Regions from separate parts of the Burkholderia sp. FW306-1C-G01B genome, predicted to be linked through region 2. Evidence: riboswitches for the same ligand, from Rfam matches in the RefSeq annotation. Region 2 holds a riboswitch; each other region holds the start of a gene.
What was found. Region 2 has a riboswitch for cobalamin ahead of AC3WLY_RS07315 (CbtB domain-containing protein). Riboswitches for the same ligand answer to the same signal wherever they lie in the genome.
Positions count from the first base shown of each region.

Region 1: linked by a shared signal. The riboswitch ahead of AC3WLY_RS21420 (TonB-dependent receptor domain-containing protein) and the one ahead of AC3WLY_RS07315 (CbtB domain-containing protein) in region 2 are both predicted to bind cobalamin.
Region 3: linked by a shared signal. The riboswitch ahead of AC3WLY_RS29270 (HoxN/HupN/NixA family nickel/cobalt transporter) and the one ahead of AC3WLY_RS07315 (CbtB domain-containing protein) in region 2 are both predicted to bind cobalamin.
Region 4: linked by a shared signal. The riboswitch ahead of cobG (precorrin-3B synthase) and the one ahead of AC3WLY_RS07315 (CbtB domain-containing protein) in region 2 are both predicted to bind cobalamin.

Region 1 covers NZ_JBYSWZ010000010.1:234,894-242,566, forward strand. Annotated here, with positions in the region: gene AC3WLY_RS21400 (adenosylcobinamide-GDP ribazoletransferase) at 1-358, opposite strand, end outside; gene cobT (nicotinate-nucleotide--dimethylbenzimidazole phosphoribosyltransferase) at 372-1,427, opposite strand; gene AC3WLY_RS21410 (ABC transporter ATP-binding protein) at 1,480-2,301, opposite strand; gene AC3WLY_RS21415 (FecCD family ABC transporter permease) at 2,298-3,296, opposite strand; gene AC3WLY_RS21420 (TonB-dependent receptor domain-containing protein) at 3,336-5,234, opposite strand; cobalamin riboswitch at 5,297-5,550, opposite strand; gene AC3WLY_RS21425 (ATPase) at 5,705-6,055, shown strand; gene AC3WLY_RS21430 (cell division protein ZapA) at 6,052-6,366, shown strand; RNA gene ssrS (6S RNA) at 6,448-6,629, shown strand; gene AC3WLY_RS21440 (EVE domain-containing protein) at 6,741-7,202, shown strand; gene AC3WLY_RS21445 (SIMPL domain-containing protein) at 7,396-7,673, shown strand, end outside.
Region 2 covers NZ_JBYSWZ010000002.1:661,739-669,411, reverse strand. Annotated here, with positions in the region: gene AC3WLY_RS07325 (inorganic phosphate transporter) at 54-1,646, opposite strand; gene AC3WLY_RS07320 (histidine phosphatase family protein) at 1,827-2,414, opposite strand; cobalamin riboswitch at 2,469-2,606, shown strand; gene AC3WLY_RS07315 (CbtB domain-containing protein) at 2,640-2,849, shown strand; gene AC3WLY_RS07310 (CbtA family protein) at 2,863-3,591, shown strand; gene AC3WLY_RS07305 (LysR family transcriptional regulator) at 3,613-4,521, opposite strand; gene metE (5-methyltetrahydropteroyltriglutamate--homocysteine S-methyltransferase) at 4,648-6,942, shown strand; gene AC3WLY_RS07295 (MFS transporter) at 7,138-7,673, opposite strand, start outside.
Region 3 covers NZ_JBYSWZ010000017.1:171,292-178,964, forward strand. Annotated here, with positions in the region: gene cobN (cobaltochelatase subunit CobN) at 1-1,527, opposite strand, end outside; gene cobW (cobalamin biosynthesis protein CobW) at 1,534-2,622, opposite strand; gene AC3WLY_RS29270 (HoxN/HupN/NixA family nickel/cobalt transporter) at 2,648-3,706, opposite strand; cobalamin riboswitch at 3,894-4,157, opposite strand; cobalamin riboswitch at 4,282-4,519, shown strand; gene cobA (uroporphyrinogen-III C-methyltransferase) at 4,630-5,439, shown strand; gene AC3WLY_RS29280 (cobalamin biosynthesis protein) at 5,436-5,813, shown strand; gene cobO (cob(I)yrinic acid a,c-diamide adenosyltransferase) at 5,848-6,450, shown strand; gene AC3WLY_RS29290 (cobyrinic acid a,c-diamide synthase CobB) at 6,453-7,673, shown strand, end outside.
Region 4 covers NZ_JBYSWZ010000017.1:149,225-156,897, forward strand. Annotated here, with positions in the region: gene cobM (precorrin-4 C(11)-methyltransferase) at 1-563, opposite strand, end outside; gene AC3WLY_RS29160 (cobalt-precorrin-6A reductase) at 607-1,338, opposite strand; gene AC3WLY_RS29165 (cobalt-precorrin-5B (C(1))-methyltransferase) at 1,335-2,423, opposite strand; gene cbiE (precorrin-6y C5,15-methyltransferase (decarboxylating) subunit CbiE) at 2,423-3,658, opposite strand; cobalamin riboswitch at 3,861-4,052, shown strand; gene cobG (precorrin-3B synthase) at 4,161-5,540, shown strand; gene AC3WLY_RS29180 (precorrin-8X methylmutase) at 5,533-6,159, shown strand; gene AC3WLY_RS29185 (precorrin-2 C(20)-methyltransferase) at 6,156-6,890, shown strand; gene cobJ (precorrin-3B C(17)-methyltransferase) at 6,887-7,673, shown strand, end outside.

The sequences.
Region 1 (7,673 bases), on a different contig from region 2:
TCACGAGCGCGACCGCGCCGAACGTGCCGATCCGCGAGTCGTGCATGATGCGCAGCACGTCGTCGCGCGTGTAGCCGCCGCCGAATGCATCGCAACTGTCGGCGAGGCCGTCCTCGTGGAAAGCGCCGGTCGCGAGCAGCGTCGCGGCCATCGACAGCCCGACCGCGATCGACGCGGGCAGCACGCGCAACGCGACGAGATAGACGAGCGCACCCCACGCGCCGACGCATGCGCCGACGAGCGGGAAATAGCGCGCGGCCTGGTCGAGATCGCCGGCCGCGTAACCGATCGCGCGCGGCACGGGCACGCGCGTGAAATAGCCGAGCGCGACGAAGAAGTAGCGCAGTTCGGCACGCATGCCGCTCGCGCGATCAGGCGTCACGATTGTCGACGCCGGCGGACTCGAAGCTCGCCATCTCGCTGAGGAACGCAGCCGCCGCGCGCACGAGCGGCAGCGCGAGCGCCGCGCCCGTGCCTTCGCCGAGCCGCAGGTCGAGCGCGAGCAGCGGCTTCGCGCCGAAATGCTCGAGCATGCGCCGGTGCCCGGCCTCGTGCGACGTATGCGAGAACACGCAGTAGTCGCGCACGCCGGGCGCGATGCGCTCGGCGACGAGCAGCGCGGCCGTCGCGATGAAGCCGTCGACGAGGATCGTCATCCGCTCGCTCGCGGCCGCGAGATACGCGCCCGTCATCATCGCGATCTCGAAGCCGCCGAACGTCGCGAGCACGTCGAGCGGCGCGATCGCGTGCGAGTGCTTGACGAGCGCGCGGCCGAGCACCGCGCGCTTGTGCGCGAGCCCCTGGTCGTCGAGGCCCGTGCCGCGCCCGACGCATGCATCGATCGGCACGTCGAGCAGGCGGCTCATCAGGCACGCGGCCGACGACGTGTTCGCGATCCCCATCTCGCCGAAGCCGATCACGTTCGTGCCGAGCGACGCGTGCAGGCGCACGCGCGCCGCACCGGCCGCGAGCGCCGTCATCGCCTCGTCGTGCGTCATCGCCGGCTCCGTTGCGAAGTTGCGCGTGCCGCGCGCGACCGGCAGCGACACCAGCCGGTCGGACAGCGGAAGCGGCGACGCAACGCCCGCATCGACGATCTCGAGCGTGCTCTGCGCGACGCCCGAGAACGCGTTGATCGCCGCGCCGCCGGCCAGGAAGTTCGCAACCATCTGCGCGGTCACCGCTTGAGGGTAAGGACTCACGCCCTCGGCCGCGATCCCGTGGTCGCCGGCGAACACGATCGTCACCGGGCGCTGCACGGTCGGCCGCTCGGTGCGCTGGATCAGGCCGATCTGCAGCGCGACCGCCTCGAGCTGGCCGAGGCTGCCGGGCGGCTTGGTCTTGTGGTCGATCACATGCTGCAGGCGCTTGCGCAGCGCGTCGTCGAGCGGCGCGATCGCGGGTGGAAAGTGGGTCGGAGTCGTCATCGGGAAGCCGTGTCGTTGGCGCGGCCTGCGCCGCGCATCGGAAAGGAAAAGGTCATTGTCGCTCAGGCCATGCAGGCAGCAGCGCGTCGCGGCCATGCTCGCGGATCAGCACGAGCGGATAGCCGAACGCATCACTCGCACGCTCGGGCGTCAGCACGTCGTGCACGGGGCCGGCCCACGCATGGCCGCGGCCGTCGAGCAACAGCGCATGCGTCGCGAAACGCCGCGCGAGATTCAGGTCGTGGCACGAGAACAGCACCGTGCGCGGGCCCGCGTCGAGCCATGCGGCCAGCGCGGTCAGGCAGTCGATCTGGTGATGCAGGTCGAGATGCGCGAGCGGCTCGTCGAGCAGCATCAGCGACGCATCCTGGCACAGCGTCGCGGCCAGCGCGACGCGCTGCCGCTCGCCGCCCGACAGCGACAGCACGTCGCGCGACGCGAGCGCGGTCAGGTCGAAGGTCGCAAGCGCGTCGCGCGCGGCCGCGCGGTCGCCGTCGCGCTCCCAGCCCCAGCCGCCGAGATACGGAAAGCGGTTGAGCAGCACCGTGTCGAACACGGTCGCGCTGAATGCATCGTGCAGTTGCTGCGGCATCAGCGCGCGACGCTGCGCGAGCTGCGTGGGCGGCCATGCGGCAAGCGGCCGGCCATCGACCTCGACCCGGCCGCCGGCCGGCGGGTGCAGCCCCGCGAGCGTCGCGAGCAGCGTCGTCTTGCCCGCGCCGTTCGGCCCCGCGACGCACCAGATTTCGCCGGGGCGGAAGGCCTGCGTAAAGCCGTCGAGCAGCGTGCGCGCGCCGGCCTTCAGCGTCAGGTCGACGGTCGCGCAGGCCATGTCGTTGCCGGAAGCAGCGGCGTACTGCGCAGTGCCTGTCATCGCATCGGCCTCCTCAGCAACATCCACAGGAACACCGGCACGCCGATCAACGCGGTCATCACGCCGACCGGCAGTTGCGCGGGCGCGATCGCGGTGCGCGCGAGCAGGTCGGCCGCCATCACGCCGCCGCCGCCCGCGAGCATCGCGGCCGGCAGCAGCATGCGCTGGTCGTTGCCGAATGCGAGCCGCAGCGCGTGCGGCACGACGAGGCCGACGAAGCCGATCGTGCCGGCCGTCGTCACCGCGGCCGCCGCGGCCAGCGACGCGACGAGATAGATCCGCACGCGCAGGCGCGCGACGGGTACGCCGAGCGCGAGCGCGGTCGCGTCGCCACGCAGCAGCACGTTCAATTGCGGCGCGGCCGGCAGCGCGACACATGCGGCCAATAGCAGCGCGCCCCACGCGAACCACGGTGCGGTCACGCCGTTCAGGTCGCCCGTCAGCCAGAAGATGATCCCGCGCAACCGCGCATCGGGCGCGAGCGACAGCAGCAGCGTGACGAGCGCGCCCCACCCTGCCGCGATCACGACACCGGTAAGCAGCAGCCGCGGCGACGCGTCACGCGAGTCGCCGCGCCACAGCTCGCGGCGCGCGAGGCCGAGCACGAGCGCAACCGACACGAGCGCGCCGGCGAACGCCGACGCATCAACGAGCCACCACGCACCGCCCGCGATCATCGCGACAAGCGCAAACCCGGCCGCGCCGCCGGACACGCCGAGCACGTACGGTTCCGCGAGCGGGTTGCGCAGCAGCACCTGCAGCAGTGCACCGGCAAGCGCGAGCAGCGCGCCGCATGCAAAGCCCGCGAGCGCGCGCGGCAGGCGCAGCGTGCGGACGATGTCGGCGAACAGCGCGTCGCCGCCATGCGGCACGAGCGACGCGAGCGCCTGCCACGGCGACATCGGCACGCTGCCGATCGACAGCGACGCGACGAACAGCAACGCGACCGCGGCGGCCAGCGCGGCCCAGATCGCGGCGGCGCGCGCGGCGCTCATGCCGCGCACGGCGCTGCGCACGACGCGCGGCGCATCCGCTTACTGCTGCTGCCAGCCGAGCGTGACATAGGCGCCGCGCTTCGGCGTGTTGTAGGCGTATGCAAGCTCGTAGTCCTTGTCGAGCAGGTTATCGATGCGCGCGCTGACGTACCACGACTTCGTGATGTTGTAGCGCGCGGACAGGTTGACGATCCCGTAGCCGCCGAGCCGCCCGCCGCCCGGATCGTTGCGCGCGCCGCTCACGAGCCATTCGCCGCCGACACGCCACGCGCCGAATGCGCGGTTCACGGCCATCGACGCGAAACGTCGCGCGCGGCGGTCGAGATCCTGATTCTGCGTTTCGTTGACCGGGTTCTGCAACGTGGCGGCAACCCGTACGTCGGTCGCGCCGACATGCCCCTGCCACGATCCTTCGAGCCCCTGCACCTTTGCGCTGCCGACGTTCTGCGCAATATAGTAGAAACCGCTCCCGTCGGGCCGATAGTTGATCAGGTTCGCGTAGCGCGTCTGGAACGCGGTGAGCCGCATCACGCCCACCGCATCGGACGCATACTGCAGCGCGGCCTCGATCGAATGGCTGTGCTCCGGCTGGATCGACGGATTGCCGGCCATCGGGTAATAGAGGTCGTTGAAGCTCGGCGCGCGAAACGCGTCCGAATAGCTCGCGGTCACCTTCCAGCGATCGGTCAGTTCAAGGCCGTAGCCGAGATAGTAGGAATTGGCGCCGCCGAAGTCCGAGTACTGGTCGCGGCGCAGGTTCGCCTGGAACTGCTGGCGGCCGAAGCGCCCCGAATAACCGATCCAGCCGGAATTCACGTGACGCTGCGGCGCGGCATACGCATTCGACATGAACTGCTGGTCGAGCCGCTCGTAGCCGGCCTGGATCAGGTGATCCGGTGCGATCCGGAAATCGTTCTGCCACGTGTACTGGCGGTTGTCGGTATTGAAGTGATCGGTATAGACGCCGTTCAGCGCCGACTGGCTGCGATCGTTGCCGGTCGACACGCTCAAGTGAGCGGTCCACCAGTCGGTCAGCTTGCCGTTCGCGAACGCACGCACCTGCTGCACGCGCGAATAGAGGTTGTTCAGGTCGGTCGGCACGCCCCACGCATTGTCGTAGCTGTCGTTGCCATTCGACTGGAAGTAGCTGACGCCCGCATCCCAGCGGTCGTTGAAGCGGTGGCGCAGCGCCGCGGTGATGCTCTCGTTCAGGTAGCCGTTCGCATTCGGGTTCGCATTCGGCTTCTTCGCCGGGTCGAGCGCGGAAAAACCGTTGTCCTTGTCGCGTGCGATCGACACGCTGAACGTCGTCTTCCCGTCGCCGTCGAGCCGGCCCGCTACGCCGGCCTGCTGCGTCTGAGTGCCGTAGCTGCCGACTCCGACCGCGAAGTTGAAGCGCGGCGGATGATTGCCGCCGTCCTTCGTGAACACCTGCACGACGCCGCCGATCGCGCCCGAGCCGTACAGCGACGACACGTTGCCGTTGACGATCTCGACGCGCTCGATCTGATCGAGCGGCAGCTGGCTCAGTTGCGCGGCACCGAGACTCGCGGAATCGACCCGCACGCCGTCGATCAGCACGAGCGACTGCGTCGACTCCGCGCCGCGCAGAAACATCGTCGCGCTCGCGCCGGGGCCACCGTTACGCACGATCTGCGCGCCGGGTGCGAACGCGAGCAACGTCGGCAGATCGGCGCCCGGATGCGCGGCGATATCCTGCGCGTCGAATACGGTGGTTTGCGGAATCGTGTCGGCCAGCGCCTGCGGCGCGCGCTGCGCGGTGACGACGACCGGTTCGAGCATGGTCGCAGCGGCAGGCCGGGCCGCTGGCGCGGCGGACGTTGCCGCGGGTACGGCGGGCGCCGAGGTCTGCGCGGCGGCGGCAAGCGGCAGTCCGCAGAGCGCGCCGAGCGCCGTGCGGACGATTGGGGTCAGCATGAAGATATCCCGTGAAGCACTGCGCGCCCCGCCTCCCCGCAGGCCGCGCGTCACGAAGCCCGTGCGGGCTCCCCGCCTCGGCCGGTATCCGGGCTGGCGGCGTACCGGCTCGCCTTCCCGCGCGATGACGCGCAGTGGCCCGCGCCCGCGTGCGAAACCTGCACGCGGAACGCGCCTGAGCCGGCCTGCGTCACTGGACGCGGCCGCTTACCGTTGCGGGGGCAGCGCAGGTTGGCGGCCTCCCGGCGGAGCCCGCTCCCTGCTTCCCGTTTAACCGCGCGTTCCACGCGCGAGCACCGAGGCGGCGCCAGTTTAGGAGCCGCTCGCGCGAGCGTCAAGGAAGCGTCCGGACCCGCACGTGGCGCGCCTATTCGCGGCAAGAAGCGGGGGTGTTACGACTGGAAACGTTACAGATGTCGGATTGCGCGTTATTCCGCGCTAAAATGCTGGGTCTTTAGAGGACGCAGCAAATGCTCAACGAACTCGAAACCCTATCTCAAAATATTGGCCGTCTGATTTCGCTGAACAAGCGCTATCACTCGGAACGGCTCGCGCTCGAGGAGCAGGTCGCGCAATTGCGCGCGGAAGCGGACACGGTCCGCGCGGAACTCGCGCAACTGCGCGATGAACGCAATGCGCTCGCGGCCGAGCGCGACACGCTGTCGGCAAAGATCGACGACGCACAGGTGAAACTGAACGCGATTCTCGAAAAGCTGCCGCGCTCGAAAAGCGCGGAGCAAGCCGACAACCAGCTCGACCTGCTGGATGCGCAGGCGCGTACGGATGGCGATGACGCGGCCAGCCACGGAGAACATGCATGAGTACCAAGCAGATCGAAGTCTCGATTCTCGGTCAGGCGTATCGTCTCGCCTGTTCGGCCGAGACCGAAGCGGCGCTGCTCGAGGCGGTCGCGCGCGTCGACGCCGAAATGTCGAAAATCCGCTCGAACAGCTCGGTACGCGGCACCGATCGCATCGCGGTGATGGCGGCACTGTCGCTCGCATCGGAATTGCTGCGGCTGCAAACGAGCGTGCGTCACGGTGAAGCATTTCCGGCGGAGGAAATCCGTCGTACAATGCACCAGATGAACGAACAGCTCGGCGCGGTGCTCGCACAGCACGAGACGCAGTAACGTTTTAATCGATGCGTCGATTCCCCTTGATCTCGGCGATCAACGGTGGTCAAATTGGCGCATCGAAACACAGTTCAGTCAGCTTCCCTGCCTGGTTCGCCAAGGTCATATATTCCTTGAACCAATGCCATGTGCACGGTTGCGGAAATTTGTAGCACGGGCGCGCGCGTCACTCTGTCTGATGTACCCGAAGTGCTGCTAACTGCGACCAATTCTGAACCTCAGGTTCAGGATGCCGGCCTAGCGGCCAAGGCGGGGGCCTATCCAACGGCATCGGGCGAGTCCCGGTGCCGTTTTCTTTTTCAGGGTCTGTTTGCATGTGCAACGCGCATGCAAACAGACCCTCATGCCTCCTACTGCGTCGATCACGATCCATGCAATACTGGCTGATGAAGTCCGAACCGGACGAAGCAAGCATCGACGATCTCGCCAACGCACCGCAGCGCTCGCTGCCGTGGACCGGCGTGCGTAACTATCAGGCGCGCAATTTCATGCGCGACACGATGAAGATCGGCGACGGCGTGCTGTTCTATCACTCGAGCTGCCCCGAGCCGGGCATCGCAGGCGTCGCCGAAGTATCGTCGACGCCCTACCCCGATCCCACGCAGTTCGATCCGAAAAGCCCCTATTACGACCCGAAGTCGACGCAGGAAGCGCCGCGCTGGCTGCTCGTCGACGTGCGCTATGTGAAAAAGTCGCCGCTCGTGCCGCTCGCCGCACTGCGCGAACACGACGAACTCGCCGACATGCGCGTGCTCGCACGCGGCAACCGGTTGTCGATCACACCGGTCACGCGCGCAGAATGGCGGTTCATCACCGAAAAGCTGATGAAGTAGGCGCACGCAGTAGGCGCACGCGCCAAACGTCAAATCTGGTCAGCACGCGCTGCCGCCGCGGAACTCGCGGGTCTTTCGCGCAGCCTAAGCAACCGCTGTCGGCCAATCGGGCCGGCTGTTGTTTTTTTCGCGCGGTACGCCCGCGTCGCGCACGCGTGATCCGCGTGCGCGCCCTCGCACAAGGAGTCCAACAATGACCAAGAAATCCGCACTCGCGCTGTCGCTCGCACTCGCCGCCGCCGTTCCCGTCGCGCTGACGCTCGCGTCGCCCGCCGCGCACGCGCAGACCGCGAACCCGCACTTCCCGGAACCGGCGGGCGTGCTGTCGCTTTCGTCGCAGGCCAGCGCCGACGTGCCGCAGGACATCATCCACATCACGCTGTTCTACGAGCAGCAGGCAAAGGATCCGGGCAGCCTCACGTCCGCGCTGAACCAGCGTGCCGATGCCGCGCTGTCGCAAGCGAAGGGCGT
Region 2 (7,673 bases):
CGAATCTCCAACAGCAGGCGGCCGGCTTCCGCCGGCCACCCGCTGCATCCCGATCAGGCCAGCGACCGGAACAACCAGTAGAGCCCGCCCGCAAGTGCGATCGACGCCGGCAGCGTCAGCACCCACGCGAGTACGAGGCTGCGCACCGTGCTCCATTGCAACCCGGACCCGTTCGCCGCCATCGTGCCCGCGACGCCCGACGACAGCACGTGTGTCGTCGAAACGGGCAGCCCGTACACGTCGGCGGCGCCGATCGTCAGCATCGCGACGAGTTCGGCCGACGCGCCCTGTCCGTACGTCAAATGCTGCTTGCCGATTTTCTCGCCGACGGTCACGACGATCCGTTTCCAGCCGACCATCGTGCCGAGGCCCAGTGCGATCGCAACGGCAACTTTCACCCATGTCGGAATGAACTTGGTCGCGTGATCGAGTTGCTTGCGATAGTTGTCGATCGCGAGCTTGTCGTCAGCGGCAAGCGCGGGCTGGCCCGACTTCTCGATCAGGCGAATGGCTTCGGATACCAGATACATCGTGTTGCGCACGTTGTCGACGTCGCGCTGCGGCACGGCTGCCATCGAGCCCGACGCGCCGACCGCGGTCGCGAGCGACGTCGACAACTGCTGTACGGCCGGCAGCACGGCGGGCGTCAGTTCGCGACGCTGCACGTAGTGTTCGACGTCGGCGCGCGGGTTCGCGGACGGCGCGACGCCGTTCGTGTATTTCCCGAAGGTCGCGGCGGCCTGGTTCGCGACCGCAACGAAGGTCTGCGATTCGGCAGGCGTAACGGCCTTGTTCAGCGCATACGCGGTCGGCACCGTGCCGATCAGGATCAGCATGATGAGGCCCATCCCTTTCTGCCCGTCGTTCGAACCGTGCGCGAACGACACGCCCGTGCAGGTCAGGATCAGCAGGCAGCGAATCCAGAACGGCGGCGGCTGGTCCTTCGGCGGCTCCTTGTACAGCTCGGGAATCCGCACGACGGCCTTCAGCACGAGCAGCAGCAGCGACGCGCACAGGAAGCCGACGATCGGCGAGAGCAGCAGCGACTTGCCGACGCCGAGCGCCTGGCCCCAGTCGACGCCGCTCGTGCCCGACGGCCCGTGCATCAACTGGTTCATCAGCCCGACGCCGATGATCGAGCCGATCAGCGTATGCGAGCTCGACGAAGGCAACCCGAAATACCAGGTCGCGAGGTTCCAGACGATTGCGGCGATCAGCAGCGCGAACACCATCGCGAAGCCCGCGCCGCTGCCGACCTGCAGGATCAGCTCGACCGGCAGCAACTGCAGGATGCCGAACGCGACAGCGCCGCTCGAGACCATCACGCCGAGGAAGTTCCACATGCCGGACCAGATCACCGCGACGTTCGGCGTCAGCGAGTGCGTATAGATCACGGTGGCGACCGCGTTCGCGGTATCGTGGAAACCGTTGACGAATTCGAAGCCGAGCGCGATCAGCAGCGCGGCGCCGAGCATCAGGTACGGGAACAGCGATCCTTCGCGGACCGGCGACAGATCGGCGATCAGGTGCGTGGCGATATAGACGGCGCCGATCGCGAGCACCAGCAGGAAGAAGGCATAGCCGACCTGCCGGTTGCGCTCGACGGAGCCGCGATTGTTCGCGGCGGACGAAGCGGGTTGATTCATGGCGGCATCTCGTAAGGGAACCGCGTCCGATCCTAGCTGCGGCCAGCAGTCAGTTTGATGACAATCTAGACGACGAACGGTATGTCTTGCAGCGATGTAAGGTGAACGTCGGCATGCGACCGAGATGGGACACGTCGGCTCGCATCTCTGTCCACATAGTGAACACGACACGGCAGGGACTTACGCACCGGTGCCGCGCCGATCGTCGTTCGTCGTCAACGTCCAGCCGCGCGGCGATGCAACGAAGGTCGTGCACGACAGCGGCGCGACGTCGATGCGGGCTGCAGCGTAGGGAGCCATCCGCAGTGCGTGTGCGACGGCCGCGCGAACGATCGCCGCATGCGTGATCGCGACGATGTCGCGGCCAGGCGGCAGCGCGTTCAACCATGCGCCGACGCGGCGAGCGGCGGCTTCGAACGACTCTCCGCGATGCGGTGACGCAGACGGATCGGCGATCCATGCGCCCAGTTCGTCCGGCAGGTCGCGCGCGAGGTCGTGCAGCCGCTTGCCGCGCCAGTTTCCGTAGTCGATGTCGCGCAGCGCGTCATCAATGTCGGCAAGCAACCCGAGCGCATCGGCGGTCTGCCGCGCGCAGCGTGCGGGGCTGCACAGCACGAGCGAGCCGGCGACGCCTGCCCATCGGTTGCGCAGCGCGGCGGCGTCCGCGAGCCCGCGTGCATCGAGCGGATCGTCGTCGGGAAACGTGCCGGTGCGCATCGCTCGGGTCGATGCGTGTGCGATCAGGCGCAGCGAGGCATGCATGTTCATGTCGGTTTCCGGAGGGGCCGGAGCGGGTGCGCGGTCGTCCGCGGGCTTTCACTCCTTCAATACGCGGACGTTCGCGCGTACAATTCGCCCGATACGAAACGCGGAAGCCGGTGCAATCCCGGCGCGGTCGCGCCACTGTAACCGGGGAATCCCGATCCCGGAAGCCAGACCTGCCTTCGTACCCATCCAACATTTGCCGGGGCGCGATTCCCCTGAGGTGCATCCATGAGCGAAGCAGTGCTGAAGCCGGTTGTCGTGCCGGCACCCATCCCCGTCCGTGAACTGCTGCCGTGGGCCGTGTTCGCCGGCCTGATCCTGCTGCTCGCACTCTATTTCGTCGGCGCGGAACAAGGCGCGACGTCGCTCGTGCCGGGCATGGTCGTTCATGAATTCGTCCACGACGGCCGCCATCTGCTCGGCTTTCCCTGCCACTGACGCGGAGTACACGATGGTCGGAAAGCTGCTCATGCGCGGGATGCTCGCAGGCATCGCCGCGGGCCTCCTCACGTTCGGTTTCGCGAAAATCGTCGGCGAACCGCAAGTCGATCAGGCGATTTCCTTTGAAGAAAAGCTCGAGGCCGCCAAAGGCGACGTGCCGGAGCACGAGCACGAACTGGTCAGCCGCGACACGCAGGCCGGCCTCGGCCTGTTGACGGGTGTCGTGACCTACGGCGCGGCATTCGGCGGGCTGTTCTCGCTGGTCTTTGCGTATGCATACGGGCGAGGCGGCCGCCTTCCGGCACGGCCGCTGGCCGCGTGGCTTGCGCTGGCGGCATTCGTCGCGCTCGTGATCGTGCCGAACATCAAGTACCCGGCCAATCCGCCGTCGGTCGGCGATCCCGACACGATCGGCTATCGCACGGGCCTGTTCTTCCTGATGATCGCGATCTCGATCGCGACGATGGCGTTCTCGGTCAGCGTGCGCCGCCATCTGCTAGCGAAGCTCGGCCAATGGAATGCGTCGATCGTCGCGGGCCTCGTATTCATCGCGATCATCGCGGCCGTGCAGTTCGGACTGCCGTCGATCGACGAAGTGCCGGCCGCGTTCCCGGCCGCCGTGCTGTGGAAGTTCCGCGTCGCGGCCATCGGCATGCAGGCGATCATGTGGACGACGATCGGCCTGCTGTTCGGCGCATGGGTGGAACGCGACGAACGCATCGGCATGCGCGCCGCCTGACGCGCATTGCAACGGGCGTGCCTAGCGCAGCATGCGCGGCGCGCTCCACGTCGATTCGCGCGCCAGCGCGACGAACGCGGCCAGATAGTCGATCGATGCATCCGCTTCGCGGATGCCGAGGAAGATCTGCTTCGCGATCCCCTGCTTGCCGAGCTTGACCGGCACGACCGGCATCCGGTCCGCGTATTCGTCGGCGAGCCATCTCGGCAGCGCGGCCACGCCGCGCCCACTCGCAACCATCTGCAGCATGATGTCGGTCGTCTCGATCGACTTGTGGCGCCTCGGCACGATGCCGGCCGGCGTCAGGAACTGGTTGTAGATGTCGAGCCGGTCGGTTTCGACCGGGTACGTGATCAGGATCTCGTCGGTCAGTTGCTCGGGCGTCACGTAGTCGGCGTTGGCGAACCGGTGCGAGTCGGCGACCACCAGCACCTGCTCGTAGTCGAACACGGGATCGAAGCGCAGGCCCGGCTTGTTCAGCGGATCGGGCGTGACGAGCACGTCGATGTCGTAGCCGAACAGCGCACCGATGCCGCCGAACTGGAAGCGCTGCTTCACGTCCACGTCGACGTCGGGCCAGCGCGACAGATACGGCGACACGACCTTCAGCAGCCACTGGTAGCACGGGTGGCACTCCATCCCGATGCGCAGCGTGCCGCGCTCGCCCTTCGCGTACTGCCTCATCCGCTCCTCGGCGAGTTCGAACTGCGGCAGCAGCCGGTTCGCGAGCTTCAGCAGATATTGCCCGCCTTGCGTGAGCCGCAGGCCGCGGCCTTCACGATCCCAGATCGGCGTGCCGAGCTGCTGCTCGATTTTCCGGACGGTATGGCTGAGCGCCGACTGCGTGAGATGCAGCGCATTGGCGGCCGCGGTCAGCGAGCCCTGGCGCTCGACTTCACGAATGACGACGAGATGGAATCGTTCCAGCATGGATATCGCTCGCCCAACAGATGCATGAACAAATTTAATGGATGAATGAAATAATGCCATTTTATTTCATGGTTTGAAATCCCTATCATGGCTGCCGGACATTCACTACATCTGGACGGCAGCTTCATGGTCAGGACACACAACCTCGGTTTTCCGCGCATCGGCGCGAAGCGCGAACTCAAGTTCGGTCTCGAACGCTACTGGAAGGGCGAATCGTCGCGCGACGAGCTGAAGGCGCTCGGCGCCGAGCTGCGCCAGCGTCACTGGAACGACCAGCGCGATCTGGATCTGGCACCGATCGGCGATTTCGCGTTCTACGACCAGGTGCTCGACATGAGCTTCACGCTCGGCAACCTGCCGAAGCGCGTGCAGGGCTTCCACGGCGACGTGCTCGACAACTATTTCCGGGTTGCGCGCGGCCGTTCGGCGCAGTCGGCGCAAGAGCATGCGGCGTGCTGCGGCGGTGTCTCGGCCGGCGAAATGACGAAGTGGTTCGACACGAACTATCACTACATCGTGCCGGAATTCCACGCGGACACGAACTTCTCGCTCGACCCGTCGCGCCTGCTCCAGCAACTGGCCGAGGCGAAGGCGCAGGGTGTGAATGCCAAGCCGGTGATCATCGGCCCCGTCACGTACCTGTGGCTCGGCAAGGCGAAGGACGATTCCGATCGTCTCGCGCTGCTGCCGAAGCTGCTGCCCGTGTACGGCGCGCTGCTCGACACGCTGACCGCGCAGGGCGTCGAATGGGTGCAGATCGACGAACCGATTCTCGTCACCGAGCTCGACGCCGAATGGCGGCAGGCGTTCCGCACCGCGTATGCGGTGCTGGAGACGCGTCGCATCAAGCTGCTGCTTGCCACGTACTTCGGCCAGCTTCAGGACAACCTGACGCTCGCGAGCTCGCTGCCGGTCGACGGGCTGCATGTCGACGCGATCAATGCACGCGACGAAATCGACGCTCTGGTGCGCGAACTGCCGGCCGAGCGCGTGCTGTCGGTCGGCGCGATCAACGGCCGCAACATCTGGAAGACGGACCTGAGCGCGACGCTCGACTGGCTCGAACCGCTCGCGAAGCAACTGGGCGATCGCCTGTGGCTCGCGCCGTCGTGCTCGCTGTTGCACGTGCCGGTCGATCTCGCGAGCGAGGAGAAGCTCGACGCGGAGATTCGTTCGTGGCTCGCGTTCGCGCTGCAGAAGCTCGACGAGCTGAAGGTGCTCGCGACCGCGCTGAACGGCGGCCGCGACAAGGTGGCCGATGCGCTTGCCGCGAACGCCGCCGCGATCGACTCGCGCCGCCGCTCGCCGCGCGTGAACAACCCGGCGGTGAAGGCGGCGATCGCGCGCATCGACACGCAGCTCGGCAACCGCGTGAGCCCGTATACGCAGCGCGCGCCGAAGCAGTCGGCGCGACTGAACCTGCCGGCCTTCCCGACGACGACGATCGGCTCGTTCCCGCAGACCGCCGAAATCCGCCAGGCGCGCAGCCGGTTCAAGGCAGGTGCGCTCGATGAAGCCGGCTACCGCACGGCGATGAAGGCTGAAATCGAACGCAGCGTTCGCGAACAGGAGTCGCTCGGGCTCGACGTGCTCGTGCACGGCGAAGCCGAGCGCAACGACATGGTCGAATACTTCGGCGAGCAGCTCGACGGCTACGCGTTCAGCCAGTTTGGCTGGGTGCAGTCGTACGGTTCCCGCTGCGTGAAGCCGCCGATCCTGTTCGGCGACATCAGCCGCCCGAAGGCGATGACGGTCGAGTGGATCACGTATGCGCAGTCGCTGACGAACAAGCCGATGAAGGGCATGCTGACCGGCCCCGTGACGATCCTGAACTGGTCGTTCGTGCGCGACGACCAGCCGCGCTCGGTGTCGTGCTACCAGCTCGCGCTCGCGATCCGCGACGAAGTGCTCGATCTCGAGAAGGCCGGCGTGCGCGTGATCCAGATCGACGAGGCCGCGCTGCGCGAAGGGCTGCCGCTGCGCCGCGCGCAATGGAGCGAGTACCTGAAGTGGGCGGTCGAGTCGTTCCGGATCACCGCGAACGGCGTGCAGGACGATACGCAGATCCACACGCACATGTGCTATTCGGAGTTCAACGACATCATCGCGTCGATCGCCGACATGGACGCGGACGTGATCACGATCGAGACGTCGCGCTCGGACATGGAGCTGCTCGACGCGTTCGACAGCTTCAGGTATCCGAACGAGATCGGGCCGGGCGTGTATGACATCCATTCGCCGAACATCCCGACGCAGGATCACATCGTCGGCCTGATGAAGAAGGCGGCGGAACGGATTCCGGCGGAGCGTCTGTGGGTGAACCCGGATTGCGGCCTGAAGACGCGCCAGTGGGCGGAAGTGATTCCGGCGCTGACGAACATGGTCGCGGCGGCGAAGGCGCTGCGCAGCCAGGTGCAATAGCAAGCGCTGCGCCTGTCGCGACGACTGCATCCGTCCGCACGGCCGGTTCTGCAGCGTGTTCGGCGACAAGCGCAACGCGATGCTCACCGTGCGCTCGGCCTTTCGGCGGCGAAATGAAAAAGGGCGGCGTGGTTGCGCCGCCCCTTGCATGCGATGACCGGGCAGGCGAGTGAAGCAGCCTGTCCGTTGCGAACGTTACGCGGTGCGCGCGCCGCGCGGCAGCGGCTCGTTCGCCTTGCCGGGCGCACCGGCATCGTCGATGCCGACGCGGCGCGAGATCAGCCACACGCACAGCGACGACAGGATCGCGGCACTCGTGTACTGGATCGCGAGCGGCCACCATTGCGGTGCGGTGTTCTGCGCGATGATGGTCGCGACGAGCGGCGTGAGGCCGCCGGCGAGCGCGCCGCACACCTGGTATGCGATCGAGATCGCCGTATAGCGGATCCGCGCGACGAAGATGCCGCTGACGAAGCCCGCGACCACCGAGTAGTAGCCCGATTCCGCGAGCGTCGCGAGGCCGACGCCGACCGTGATCGACAGCGGCGTGCCCATGTGTACGAGCGGCAGCATCGCGAACGGGACGATCGCGGCCCATGCGCCGGTGATCAGCAGCACGCGCGTCGTGCCGAAGCGCTGCGCGAGGAACGCGGCCGCGAGCTGTACGACGAACTGCAGCACCGCGACGATCGCCATGCAATGCAGCACCATCGACCGGTCGAGCGACAGGA
Region 3 (7,673 bases), on a different contig from region 2:
CGGCTGGATGCCGACGAACACGTTGCCCGCGCGCCAGCCCGCGATCGTGAAACGCCCGTGGCGCAGCGTCGGGTCGGCTTCGGGCGGGCCCCAGCGCTCATTCAGCGCATCGCGCACGGCCGCCGGCAGCCGCGCGAAATGCGCGACGTAGTCGGCCAGCGCGAAACTCTGGAACGCCGGGCGCAGCGCATGCACGGCCGCGTCGTTGGTCACGCCTTCGGTGAGCCGTGCGATCAGCGCGTCGCCGTCGGGCGGCAGGTCGGCCAGCGCGTAGCCCGCGTCGCGCAGCGCCGCGAGCACGCGCAGCGCGGACGCCGGCGTGTCGAGCCCGACGCCGTTGCCGATCCGCCCTTCGCTTTGCGGATAGTTCGCGAGGATCAGCGCGATGCGCTTGCTCGCGTTGTCGAGCGTGCGCAGCCGGCACCAGCCGCGCGCGAGCGCCGCGACGAACGCGATCCGCTCCGCATCCGGCTGGTAGCGCACGACGTCGACCTCGGTGTGCGGGCAGCGATACGCGAGCCCCTTGAAGCTCACCGCGCGCGTGACGATGCGCCCGTCGACCTCGGGCAGCGCGATATGCATCGCGATATCGCGCGCATGCAGGCCCTGGTTGTCGGCCACCCACGCGTCGCGATTGCCGCCGGACAGGATCACCTGCAGCACCGGCGCGTCGCCGGCGAGCACCTCCGGCTCGGCGGCATCGATCGCACCGGCCGCGAACGCGGTCGTGTTCAGCACGAGCGCGACGCCGTGCGTGTCGCAGAGCTGCGTGATGACCTCGCGGCTAACCGCGTCCTTCAGCGAAGTCACCGCGATCGGCAGCGGATTCAGCCCTTCCCGAACGAGCGCGTCGGCCAGCGCATCGAACACGGCCGTGTTCGCGGCCTGCCAATGCGCGCGATAGAACAGGATCGCGACGACCGGCGCGCCGGGCGTCCAGCGCGGCCGCCAGTCGTCGACGCTCGCGCGGTCGCGCGCCGGGTGATACAGCGCGGCGGCCGGCAGCGGGCGCGGCAGCTCGGGTTCGTCGCCGAAGCCCAGCGTATGGAAGGCGATGCTGCGCAACAGCGCTTCGGCGTTGTGCACGCCGCCTTCGCGCAGGTAGCGCCACCACAGCCGGCACAGGTCGGGCGCGACCGTGCTCTTCGCGACGAGGTTCGGGTCTTCCTGCAGGTCGCCCGAGAACATCGCGAGCTGCTGCCCACGCTTCGACGCGAGCGACACGGCCTGTTCGATCCCGTACGGCCAGTACGCTTCGCCGCCGAGATGATCGATCACGACCGTCTTCGCGTGGCGCAGCACGTCGTCGACATAGAAGTCGACGGACGCCGGCTGCCGCAGGAACGTGACGTTCGCGAGCCGCACGCTCGGGAAGCCGGCCGGCAGTTGCGGTACGACGCTCGCGAGTAGCGACAGCGTCGTGTCGGCCGAGCTCAGGATCACGATGTCGGCCGGCTGCTGGTCGATCCGGACGACGCCCTGCGTATCGTCGACGAAGCCGCCCGGCGTGGTGCGCAGCAGATGCATCGTGCGTTACGCCTGTTGCGGCTCGGCCGCGCACGCGGCGTCGAACGCGCGTTGCAGCGCGGCCGCGTCGAGATCCTCGCCGATCAGCACGAAACGGCTCGCGCGCGTTTCGCCGTCCTGCCAGCGACGGTCGAAATAGCTGTCGAAGCGGCGGCCGACGCCCTGGATCACGAGCCGCATCGGCGCGCCGGGCAGCGCGGCGAAGCCTTTCGCGCGATAGATCGTGTGCGCTTCGACGACACGCTGCAGCGCCGCGATCGTCGCTTCGCGCGTGCCTGCGTCGCCCGATACGACCACCGAGTCGAAGTCGTCGTGATGGTGATCGTGATCGCCGTCGTCGGCCGAGCCGTGATGGTCGTGGCGCAGGTGGATCGTTTCCTCCGACGCCGATTCGAGCCCGAGCAGCATCGCGAGGTCAAGCTCGCCGCGCGTCGCGCGCACGATCTTCACCTGCGGCGGGATCTCGTCGCGGATCGCGGTTTCGATCTGCGCGAACTGCGCGTCGCCGACGAGATCGGCCTTGTTCACGATCACGAGATCGGCGGACGATAGTTGATCGGCGAACAGCTCGTGCAGCGGCGATTCGTGGTCGAGGTTCGGGTCGGCGCGGCGCTGCGCGTCGACGGCCTGCGGGTTTTCCGCGAACTGGCCGCTCGCGGCCGCCGGCCCGTCGACGACGGTCACGACTGCATCCACTGTGAAGCTGTTGCGGATCGTCGGCCAGTTGAACGCCTGCACGAGCGGCTTCGGCAGCGCGAGTCCCGACGTCTCGATCAGCACGTGGTCGATGTCCGCGCGGCGCTCGACGAGCGCTTCCATCACCGGATAGAACTCTTCCTGCACGGTGCAGCACAGGCAGCCGTTCGCGAGTTCGTAAAGCTGGCCCGACGCTTCGTCCTGCGCGCCCTCCGCATCGTCGCAGCCGATGCCGCAGCCCTTGAGGATTTCGCCGTCGATGCCGAGCTCGCCAAATTCGTTGACGATCACCGCGATGCGGCGGCCTTCGGCGTGCTGCAGGATGTGGCGCATCAGCGTGGTCTTGCCGCTGCCGAGAAAGCCCGTGACGATCGTGACGGGCAGCTTGCGTAGGGTCATGGAATATCCAGGGTCGTAAGGGGAGTCAGGCCGAGATCGTCACGTCGATCTCGTCGTAGCGCTTTAACCGGTAGATCAGGGCCGACACGAGCCAGCATGCGAGGAACAGGCCGATCACGACGTAGCCGAGCATGCCGAAGTGCGACGCCACCATCGACGCGAAGTCCCACACGGGGCCCTGCAGCGACAGCTTGTCCGCGAGCAGCGCGAGCACCTCGATGCCGCCGATCAGCGCGGCGACCAGCACCGACACGAAGGTGATCGTCATGTTGTAGTAGATCTTGCGGATCGGCCGCACGTACGCCCAGCGATACGCGCCCATCATCAGGATGCCGTCGGTCGTGTCGACCAGCGTCATGCCGGCGGTAAACAGCATCGGCAGCGCCATCACGGACCAGAACGACAGACCGCCCTGCACCTGCGCCGCCGAGATGCCGAACAGCGCGATCTCGGTCGCCGTATCGAAGCCGAAGCCGAACAGGAACCCGACCGGATACAGGTGCCAGCTGCGCGACACGAGCCGGAACAGCGGACGGAACAGACGCGCGAGCACGCCGCGCTGGTTCAGCAGCAGGTCGAGATCGGCGTCGACGATCGGCTCGCCGCGCCGTGCGGCGCGAAACGTCCGGTAGACGGAAATCAGGATCAGCAGGTTCGCGATCGCGAGCACCAGCAGGAAGAACGCCGACACGCTCGTGCTGATCACGCCGCCCCACGCCTTCATGCTCTCGAAGCGCGCGAGCGACGCGGCCGTGAGCGCGACCACGACCGACATCACGATCACGACCGTCGAGTGGCCGAGCGAGAAGAACAGGCCCGCGCCGAGCGGGCTGCGGCCCTCCTGCATCAGCTTGCGCGTGACGTTGTCGATGGCCGCGATGTGGTCGGCGTCGACCGCATGGCGCAGCCCGAACACGTACGCGAGCAGCGCGGTGCCGAGCAGCACGGGCTGGCCGTGGAAGGCGGCGAACGCCCAGATCCACGCGCCTGCGTTGAAGGCGATCAGCAGCGCGTAGATCGCGACGATCTTGCCGCGCAGCCCGGACGGACTGTCGTTGAACAGGCGAAACAGCGAATCGAGCATGACGCTCCTTTGCGAACGGTCGACATGAAGAATGCCAACACGGCCGTCGCTGCTCGCCCCGTGCGGTCCGGCCCTTCATCGCGCCGGATCATGCGCACTCGCGCAGGCGGCCGGACGACGGGAATCGGGAAACGCTCGGGTGTCGGGCACGCTGCGGCCGTGGACGATGCGCCGCCTCCCCGCGGCGCTGAACCCCAACGTTTAGGCCGGTATCCGGGCTGACGAACACGCCGCTTCGCCTTCCCGGATGCGCAGGGCATCCAGTGGCGGTCGTCCGCATGCACGCGGCATGCGGCGAAGCGGCGCTGCATCGCGGCGGGCACGATGCGTTCGCTTACCGTTGCGGGGGCAGCACAGGTTGGCTCGACTGCGACGCAGGCAGGCTCCCTGTTTCCCGTTTAACTGCGCACGCCGGAGGGCGCGCGCGAGCACCAAAACGCGTGCGAGTGTAGGCGTCGGGGGCGGGAGCGTCAAGGCGGCGCGGCCCGCCGAACGGCGGCTTGCATGGCCGCCGCGCCATGCCGGAGGCCGCTTCCGGCATCGGCGAAGCGGGTTCGCGCGGGCGGATCGCTGTGCTATCGTAGCGCCGCGTTCGGTGCTCGCATGCGCATTCCGCGCATGCAGTTAAACGGGAAACAGGAGGCGGAGGTCCGCCCGGCCTGTGCTGTCCCCGCAACGGTACGCCGCCCGCGCGACGCGCTTCCCCGCGCTCGCGCCCATGCCGCCCACGATGCCACTGCCCTTCAGCCGGGCGGGAAGGCCGCGGCCTGGCAAGCGGCCAGCCCGGATACCGGCCGACGCAAGGGGCGAGCCCGACGCTCGCCGAACGCCCGATCCGCGGGGGACGGATGGGGTGCGCATTCCACCCGCGTTCGCGCGGGCTTCGCCCGATCCGTCATGCATTGCCTGTCCGCCGGCCGCCGATGTGCCGCCCGCCGTCCCCTTTCCACTGTTTCGACACGGTGCGCGCCGTGCCGCGCGCGATGAGCCGCGCCTGGCTCATCGGCGCCGGCCCCGGCGACGCCGAGCTGCTGACGCTCAAGGCCGTGCGCGCGATCGGCGCGGCGGACGTGCTGCTCGTCGACGATCTCGTGAACCCCGACGTGCTGCGCCATGCGCGCGCCGACGCGCACATCGAGCATGTCGGCAAGCGCGGCGGCCATGCATCGACGCCGCAGGAAGCGATCGTCGCCGCGATGCTCGCGCACCTGCGCGCCGGCCGCAGCGTCGCGCGGCTCAAGGGCGGCGATCCGTTCGTGTTCGGCCGCGGCGGCGAGGAACTGGCCGCGCTCGGTGCGGCCGGTTTCCCGGTCGAGGTCGTGAACGGCATCACCGCAGGCATCGCCGCGCCAGCCGCGCTCGGCATTCCGGTCACGCAGCGCGGCGACGCGCAGGGCGTGATCTTCGTCACGGGCCACGGCGCGGGCGCCGACGAGCCCGACTGGCGCGCGCTTGCGGCCACGCGCATGACGATCGTGATCTACATGGGCATCCGCCGGCTCGACACGATCGCGGCGGCGCTGCGCGACGGCGGCCTGCCGGGCGATACGCCGTGCGCGGCGATCGAGAACGCGACGCGCCCCGAACAGCGGCACGTGCTCGCGACGCTCGACACCGTCGTCGAACGCGTCGGCGCGACCGGCATCGGTTCGCCGGCGATCGTCGTGATCGGCCGCGTCGCGGCGCTTGCCGACGATCCGTCGGTACGTGCGGCGCTCGGCGGCGGCGCATGATGCGCGTCGCGCTCGGCGTCGGGTTCCGCGCGGGCGTGACGGCCGCGCAACTCGATGCCGCGATCCGCGCGGCGCTGGCGCTCTACCCGGCCGCCGAACCGGCGCTCGTCGCGACGCTCGCCGACAAGGCGCGTGCCCGCGCGCTGCGCACGCTGTGCGCGCGACGCGGCTGGCCGCTCGTCGCGTTCGACGCGGCGCAACTCGCGAGCCGTCCCGAACTGGCCGCGAGCGGCCCGTCGGACGCCGCGCTCGCACGCTTCGGCGTCGCGGGCGTGGCCGAGCCGTGCGCGCAGCTCGCGGCGCCGCACGGCCGGCTGCTGGGCCCCAAATCCATCCGGAACGGCGTGACGGTCGCACTCGCCGGCCCGCTCTGAACCCTTTGTTTCGCTTTCGACAGGACGATTCCCGATGAAGACCGATTCCGAATCCCATCAGCGGATGGCCGAGCGCCGCCGTGCCGGCCACGAGAAGAAGCAGGCCGCCGCCACCCATGAAAAAGGCCTGCTGATCGTTCACACCGGCAACGGCAAGGGCAAGAGCACCGCTGCGTTCGGCATGGCCGTGCGCGTGCTCGGCCACGGCATGCGGCTCGGCGTCGTGCAGTTCATCAAGGGCGCGCTGCACACGTCCGAGCGCGACTTCCTCGGCGCGGTCGCGGAATGCGACTTCGTGACGATGGGCGACGGCTACACGTGGAACACGCAGAACCGCGACGCCGACATCGCGACCGCGCGCAAGGGCTGGGACGAGGCGCGCCGGATGATCGAAAGCGGCGACTACCGGATGGTGATCCTCGACGAGCTGAACACCGTGCTGAAGTACGAATACCTGCCGCTCGACGAAGTGCTCGCGACGCTGGTCGCGCGTCCGGAGTCGGTGCATGTCGTCGTCACCGGGCGGCACGCGCCCGACGCGCTGATCGACGCGGCCGATCTCGTCACTGAAATGCGGCTCGTCAAGCATCCGTACAAGGAGCAAGGCGTGAAGGCGCAGCGCGGCGTGGAGTTCTGAGCGTGCCCGCCTGCCCCGCACTGTTCGTCAGCGCGCCCGCGTCCGGCCAGGGCAAGACGTCGGTGACGGCCGGCCTCGCGCGGCTGCACCGCCGGCTCGGCCGCCGCGTGCGCGTGTTCAAGACCGGGCCCGATTTTCTCGATCCGATGCTGCTCGAGCGCGCGAGCGGCGCGCCCGTACATGCGCTCGACCTCGGGATGGTCGGCGAGGCCGGCTGCCGCGCGCTGCTGGCCGATGCCGCGCGCGATGCGGACCTGATCCTGATCGAGGGCGTGATGGGGCTGTTCGACGGCACGCCGAGCAGTGCCGATCTCGCGGCCGCGTTCGGCGTGCCGGTGGTCGCGGTGATTTCCGCGAAGGCGATGGCGCAGACCTTCGCCGCGATCGCGTTCGGGCTCGCGCGGTTCCGGCCGGGGCTGCCGTTTCACGGCGTGCTGGCGAACCGCGTCGGCTCGGCCCGGCATGCGGAATTGCTGCAACAGGCGCTGCCCGGCGACCTGCGCTGGCTCGGCCACGTGCCGGCCGATGCAGGCATCGCGTTGCCGGAGCGACATCTCGGCCTGCACCAGCCGGCCGACATCGACGACCTCGAGGCGCGGCTCGAACGCGCGGCCGACGTGATCGCGCAAACTTCGCTCGCCGAATTGCCGCCTGCCGTCGCGTTCGCGGAACCGGACGTCGCGGCGCCGCTGCCGCGTGCGCTCGCCGGCAAACGGATCGCGGTTGCGCGCGATGCGGCGTTCTCGTTCATCTATCCGGCGAATCTCGCGCTTCTCGATGCGCTCGGTGCGCGGCTGCGGTTCTTCTCGCCGCTCGCCGGCGAACCGGTGCCGGACGATTGCGACGCGCTGTTTCTGCCGGGCGGCTATCCGGAACTGCATGCGGCAACGCTCGCGGCGAATGCCGGAACCGCGCGGACGATTCGCGCGCATGCGGCTGCAGGCAGGCCGATCGTCGCGGAATGCGGCGGGATGGTGTATCTGTGTGAATCGCTGACCGACGTGGACGGCGCAACGACGCCGATGCTCGGCCTGCTGCCGGGCCACGCGACGATGCAGCGCCGATTCGCGGCGCTCGGCATGCAGCAGCTCGATACGCGCACCGGGCCGATGCGCGGCCATACGTTTCATTATTCGCGGCTCGCGACGCCGCTGGAACCGGTCGCGAACGCGGTGCGCCCCGACGGCGCGCCGGGCAGCGGCGAAGCCGTCTATCGCCGCGGC
Region 4 (7,673 bases), on a different contig from region 2:
ATCACCGCGACCGGGCAATCGGCGCCGTAATGCGGCAGCACTTCGTCGACGATGCGCGCGAGATGGCGCACGCCGAGATGGATCGCGAGCGTCGCGCGGTGCGCGGCGAGCGAGCCGAGCGCTTCGCCTTCCGGCATCGTCGTCTTGCCCGCGAAGCGCGTGAGGATCACCGTCTGCGCAACGCCGGGCAGCGTCAGCTCGACGCCGAGCGTCGCCGCGCACGCGGCCGTGGCCGTCACGCCCGGCACGATTTCGTACGGAATCCCGAGCGCCTTCAGCCGGCGGATCTGCTCGCCGATCGCACCGTACAGCGACGGATCGCCCGAATGCACGCGCGCGACGTCCTGCCCTTTCGCATGCGCGGCGGCGAGCAGCGCGACGATCGCGTCGAGGTCGAGTTCGGCCGTATTGACGACCTGCTCCGCGCGATGGCCGTCGAGCACGGCCGCCGGCACCAGCGAGCCCGCATACAGGATCACCGGGCAGGTGCGCACGAGGCGTTGGCCCTTCACCGTGATCAGCTCCGGGTCGCCGGGGCCCGCGCCGATGAAATACACCGTCATCGAAAAATCTCCGTCAATTCGTTGGACGATCGGCCGCGCGGCGTCACGCGCGCGCGGCCGGATCGAGTGCGTCGACCAGCGCGGCGGCCGAGTCGAACGTGCGGTCGGCGTCGGGCAACGGCGGCCGCCGCAGCATCACGACCGGCAGCCTGCGTTCGCGCGCGACGTCGAGCTTGGCCTCGGTGGCCGCACCGCCGCTGTTCTTGCTGACGACGACGTCGATCCCCATCAGCGCGAACAGCGCGCGCTCGCCGTCGAGCGTGAACGGCCCGCGCGCGGCAACGATCTGCGCGTGCGCGTTGCCGGGATGCGCGTCGAGGCAGCGCACGAGCCAGAACTGGTGCGGCGGAATCGCATCGAGATGCGCGAGCGGCTCGCGGCCGAGCGTGAACAGCGGCCGCTTGAACGGCGCGAGCGCGGCCTCGATGCCGGCCCAGTCGTCGACCATCCGCCAGTCGTCGCCGGGTTGCGGCACCCATGGCGCGCGGCGCAGCGCCCACAGCGGCACGCCCGCGTCGCGCGTCGCGGCAGCGGCATTCGCGCTGATTTGCGCGGCATACGGATGTGTCGCGTCGATCACGAGGCCGATGCCGGCGCTGCGCAGATACGCGGCCAATCCGGCGGCGCCGCCGAAACCGCCGACGCGCACGTCGCAGCGCAGGTCGTCGGGCACCTTGCCGAGGCCGGCCAGGCTATACACGTGATGCGGGCCGAGCGCGCGCGCGATTTTCAGCGCATCGCCGGTGCCGCCGAGCAGCAGGATGCGCGCGCTCATCGCGCCTGCCCGACGAAGCGGCCCTGCCGGTCGATCGCGAACATCTCGACGGCGACCGAAGGCGGCACGATATCGCGCGCGACGCGCAGCGCCTGCGCGCAGACGAGATCGCCGAGCGGCACGCCCGCGGCCAGCGCCAGCTTCAGCGCCTCCTGGCTCGTGTTCGCGGCGCGCATCGCGGCCTGCAGCGCATCGCTCGCACCGGCCTCGGCCGCCCACTGCGCGAGCAGCGGCAGGTCGATGCTCGAATGGCGGCTGTGCAGGTCGAGGTGGCCGGCCGCGAGCTTGCTGAGCTTGCCGAAGCCGCCGCACATCGACAGCCGCGCGACCGGCGCGCGCCGCAGATGCTTGAGCACCGCGCCCGCGAAATCGCCCATCTCGACCAGCGCCATGTCGGGCAGGTGGTAGTGCGCGCGCATCGCGTCTTCGCTCGTGTTGCCCGTGCACGCGGCGATATGCTGGATGCCGTTCGCGCGCGCGACGTCGATGCCCTGGTGGATCGACGCGATATAGGCCGAGCACGAGAACGGCCGCACGATGCCGGTCGTGCCGAGGATCGACAGCCCGCCGACGATGCCGAGGCGCGGGTTCATCGTCTTCAGCGCGAGCGCTTCGCCGCCTTCGACGCCGATCGTCACGTCGAAGCCGCCCGTGTAGCCGTGCTCGGCCGCCAGCGCGTCGAGGTGCGTCGTCATCATCTGGCGCGGCACCGGGTTGATCGCCGGTTCGCCGACCGGCAGCGTCAGCCCCGCACGCGTGACCGTGCCGACGCCCGGCCCCGCGTGAAAACGCACGCCGGGCGCCGCCGCGAGCGCGACGCGCGCGAAGATCAGCGCGCCGTGCGTGACGTCGGGATCGTCGCCGGCATCCTTGATCGTGCCGGCTTCGGCGCCGTCGGCCGTGATCCGGCAGAACTCGAGCCGCATCATCACGCGCTGCCCCTTCGGCAGCACGATCTCGACCGCATCGTCCGCGTGGCCCGCGAGCAGCAGGCGCGCGGCCGCGAGCGACGTCGCGGTCGCGCAGCTGCCGGTCGTGTAGCCGAAGCGCAGCGGTGCGTGCTGTTCGGGGGTTTCGTCGCGCATCACGCGTCCATCGGGTTCGACGGTCCGGCCGCGTCGGGCTTGCGCACGTCGTACAGCGTGACCGGCAACGGCTGCCGCCAGGTATCGAAGCGGCCGAGCGGCTCCGCATGCGCGAGCGACACCCGCGTGAGCGTGCCGCCGTGCACATCGCGCCATGCGGCGAGCGCCATCTCGCCCTGCAGCGTGACCGCGTTCGCGACCAGCCGGCCGCCGGGTTTCAGCGACGACCAGCACGCGTCGAGCACGCCGGGCGCCGTCGCACCGCCGCCGATGAAGATCGCATCCGGCGCGGCGAGCCCGGCGAGCGCGTCGGGTGCGCGCCCCGCGATGAGTTGCAGGCCCGGCACGCCGAGCGCGTCGCGGTTGTGCTCGATGTAGCGCTGCCGCTCCGCATGCGCTTCGATCGCAATCGCCTGGCATGACGGATGCGCACGCATCCATTCGATGCCGATCGAGCCGCTGCCGGCGCCGACGTCCCACAGCAGCTCGCCGGGCGCGGGCGCGAGGCGCCCGAGCGTCACCGCGCGCAGGTCGCGCTTGGTGAGCTGGCCGTCGTGGCGGTACGCATCGTCGGGCAGGCCGGGCGTGAGCGCGCGGCGCGGCGCGTCGGGGCCGGCCTGGCAGTCGAGCGCGACGAGATTGAGCGCGGCCGTTTCGTCGACGTTCCAGTCCTGCGCGAGGCCGTCGACACGCCGCTCGAGCGGGCCGCCCAGATGTTCGAACACGCTGATGCGCGTCGGCCCGAAGCCGCGTGCGGCGAGTTCGGCCGCGACGGCGGCCGGCGTGCGGCCGTCGGCGCTCAGCACGAACAGGCGCCGGCCCGGCAGCAGGTGGCGCGCGAGCGTCGCGAGCGGACGCCCGACGAGCGATACCGCGCCGATATCCTGCAGCGCCCAGCCGAGGCGCGCGGCCGCGAGCGACAGCGACGACGGCGCGGGCAGCACGCGCCATTCGTCGGGGGAAAGCTCGCGCGCGAGCGTGGCGCCGACGCCGAACAGCATCGGGTCGCCGCTCGCGAGCACGCAGACGGGCGACGGGCGACGCGCCAGCACGCCCGCGACGTCGAACGGCGACGGCCACGTTTCGCGCGCGGCCGGCAGCCGTGCGGGCAGCATGTCGAGATGCCGCTGCGCGCCGACGACGAGCGTCGCGTCGAGCAGCGCGCGCCGCGCGCTGCGTCCGAGCCCCGCGTAACCGTCGTCGCCGATGCCCACTACCGTCAGCCACGCCGTCATGCACCCTTCCCCATCGTTCGATTCCATCGTGTCGCCGCGCGGCCGAAAAAGGGCCGGCGCAGCCGTCCGCATTGCGAAAGACGGCATGGTACCGTGTTCCATCCCGCGTTTCACCTGCCGGCCCGCCGGCGCCGGGCCAACCCCCGCTTCGTCCGCCGAGAACGGCTTTCCGGTCGCGAATTGCGGTCGAAATCGGGTATCCTACGGCCGTTCGTTCGCCGGTGCCCTTCGGGGCCGAAGAGGGAACACAGGGCGCGCCGCGCGCCGCTGTGGCTGCCCCCGCAACTGTAGACAGCGAGCCGATCTCCCCCCTCACGCCACTGGTTCGACCGGGAAGGCCGGGAGCCGGCGCCGACCTGTCAGCCAGGAGACCTGCCGGCCAGAAAGTGCGTGCGTGCCAGTCGGCGTCGGGCGGGGTGTACCGATGCGTTGGCCCGCGGCGCGACACTGTCCCGATACCCCGTTGAGTTCCGCCCCCGATTCGATTCCTGCGTCGCCCGTCGTGCGCCCGTCGGCCTGCCCGGGGCTCGTGCGCGTCGTCGCGGCCGCCGATGGCGGGCTGTGCCGGATCAAGCTGCCGGGCGGCCGGCTCGACGCGCGCCAGGCGCGTGCGATCGCCGCCGCCGCGCGCGCATACGGCTCCGGCGCGATCGACGCGACCAATCGTGCGAATCTCCAGCTACGCGGCATTCGCGACGGCGCGGCCGACGCGCTGACGCGCGCGTTGCTCGACGCGGGGCTCGGCCCGCGCGCCGATGTCACCGCAAAATCGACCGCGGACGCAATCGCCGATGCGGCCGCACTCGCCGCGAGCGACGACGTCCGCAATGTCATGCTCAGCCCGCTCGCCGGACACGACCCCGCCGCGCTCGTCGACAGCCGCGCGCTCGCCGTTCCGCTGCTCGACATGCTGGCCAGCGAGCCGCGCCGCGGCGAGCTGTCGCCGAAATTCGCGATCCAGCTCGACGGCGGCGAATCGGTCGCGGCGCTCGATCATCCGCACGACATCTGGCTCGCCGCATGGCGCCGCGACGACGGCGTGGTGCGCATCGCGGCCGGGCTGGCCGGCTGCCCGCCGGTCGCATTCGATGACACGCCTGCTTCGGTCGATGTGTCGCCCGACCAGAGCGTCGCGCTCGTCCGCGCGCTGCTGCTCGCGTTCCTCGATCTCGCGCCGGCCGACGTCACGCGGATGCGTGCGCTGCTCGCGACGTGCGGCGAACGGGCGTTGCTCGAACGCGCGCAGCACTACCTGCCCTTCCCGCTCGCGGCCGATCCCGCGCTCGCCGGCTGGCGACGCACGCGTTCCGACGCCGCACTGCGTTTCGGCGCGCGCTTGTCGCTCGACGCGGCGCGCTGCAGCGTCGGCGCGCAATTCGTGCTCGGGCGGCTTGATGCGACGCAGCTGGAACGGCTCGCCGCACTGGCCGAAGCCGACGGCGACGGCACGCTGTCGATGACGCCGTGGCAAGGCGTGTTCATCCACGGCGTGTCGCACGCACGCGCACCGGCCACGCTCGATGCGCTCGCGGCGCTCGGCCTCGTCTGCGCATCGTCCGACCCGCTTGCGACGCTCGTCGCGTGCACCGGCAGCGCGGGCTGCGCGAAAGCGCACGCCGACACGAAACGCGACGCGCTCGCGCTCGCCGCACGCATCGGCCATCCGGTCGACGTGCACCTGACCGGCTGCGAGCGCCACTGCGCGCTGCCGCATCCCGCTGCGCACACGCTGGTCGCGGTGGCGCCCGCGCACTACGACCTTTACCGGCGCGACGCCGCCGCGGGCCTCGGCGCCCCGCTCGCGCGCCATCTGACGATTGACCAGGCCGCGGCCCGACTGACGGGCGCACGGCATAGCCAGGACACCACCACCGATGCTTGACTACATTCGCGACGGACAGGAAATCTACCGCCAGTCGTTCGCGACGATCCGCGCCGAGGCCGACCTGTCGCAGGTTCCGCCCGATCTCGAGAAACTCGCGGTGCGCGTGATTCACGCGTGCGGGATGGTCGACGTCGTCTACGACCTGCGCTTCTCGGCCGGCGCCGGCACCGCGGGCCGTACGGCGCTCGCGGCCGGCGCGCCGATCCTGTGCGATGCGAAGATGGTTGCCGAAGGCATCACGCGCGCGCGGCTGCCGGCCGGCAATCCCGTGATCTGCACGCTCGGCGAGCCGGAGGTGCCCGACCTCGCGCGCCATCTCGGCAACACGCGCTCGGCCGCCGCGCTCGAACTGTGGCGCCCGCATCTCGCCGGCAGCGTCGTCGTGATCGGTAACGCGCCGACCGCGCTGTTCCACCTGCTCGACATGATCGACGCCGGCGCGCCGCGCCCCGCGCTGATCCTCGGATTCCCGGTCGGCTTCATCGGCGCGGCCGAATCGAAGGCGATGCTCGACGCCGACAGCCGCGGCGTGCCGTACGTCGCGCTGCTCGGCCGGCGCGGCGGCAGCGCGATGGCCGCCGCCGCGGTCAACGCGCTCGCGACGGAGGTCGAATGACGACCGCGCGCGGACGCCTGTTCGGGGTCGGCGTCGGCCCCGGCGACCCCGAACTGATGACGATCAAGGCGCTGCGCGTGCTGCAGGCCGCGCCCGTGGTCGCGTATTTCGTCGCGAAGGGCAAGAAAGGCAATGCTTACGGCATCGTCGAAGCGCACCTGCTCGACACGCAGACGCAGCTGCCGCTCGTCTATCCGGTGACGACCGAGGCCTTGCCGCCGCCGCTCTGCTACGAGACGGTGATCGCCGACTTCTACGATACGGCCGCGGAAATCGTCGCGGCGCACCTCGACGCGGGCCGCGACGTCGCGGTGATCTGCGAAGGCGACCCGTTCTTCTACGGCTCGTACATGTACCTGCACGACCGCCTCGCACCGCGCTACGACACCGAGGTCATCCCGGGCGTGTGCGCCATGCTCGGCGGCACGGCCGTGCTCGGCCAGCCGCTCGTCTATCGCAACCAGAGCCTGTCGGTGCTGTCGGGCGTGCTGCCCGAGCACGAGCTGCGCGCGCGGCTCGCGCAGGCCGACGCGGCCGTCGTGATGAAGCTCGGCCGCAATTTCGACAAGGTGCGGCGCGTGCTCGACGAACTCGGGCTCGCGAAGCGCGCGTTGTATGTCGAGCGCGCGACGATGGCGAGCCAGCGCATCGTGCCGCTCGACGAAGTCGACCCGATGGCGTCGCCGTATTTCTCGCTGCTCGTCGTGCCGGGGGAAAAATGGCAAGGATGACGACTCCGCCCGCGATCGTGATTCTCGGCGCGGGTGCGCTCGACACCGCACGGCGCATCCAGGCGCGCTACCCGGGCGCCCGCGTGCACGGGCTCGCGTCGCGCGTCGATGCCGACGAGCCGTTCGACGAACTCGGCGCGCACCTGCGCGAACTCTATGCGCGAGGCTTGCCGATCGTCGCGCTGTGCGCCGCCGGCATCGTGATTCGCTGCGTCGCGCCCGCGCTGGCCGACAAGGGCGTCGAGCCGCCGGTGCTCGCGGTCGCGGAGGACGGCTCGGCCGTCGTGCCGCTGCTCGGCGGGCTGACGGGCGTCAACGCGATCGCGCGCGAAATCGCCGATTGGCTCGGCGTCGCGCCGGCGATCACGACGAGCGGCGAACTGCGCTTCGGCGCGTGCGTGCTCAATCCGCCCGAAGGCTATGCGCTCGCCGATCTCGCGCAGGGCAAGCGCTTCGTGTCCGACCTGCTCGCGGGCGCGTCGACGCGCATCGACGGCGCGGCGCCGTGGCTCGACGACGTCGCGCTGCCGCGCGACGACGCAGCCGCGCATGCGATCCGCGTGACGCCCGAAGCGTGGCGCGGCACGCAAGACGAACTCGTGATCCATCCGCGCAGCGTGGTGGTCGGCGTCGATGCGCAAACCGTGCACGCGGACGAAGCGCTCGCCGCGCGCATCGAAGCCGCGCTCGACGCACAAGGCTTCGCGCGGCTGGCGCTCGCGGCCATCGTCGCGCCGGCGTCGGCAATCGGCGAAACCATGCTGGAGGAAGCGGCGCAAACGC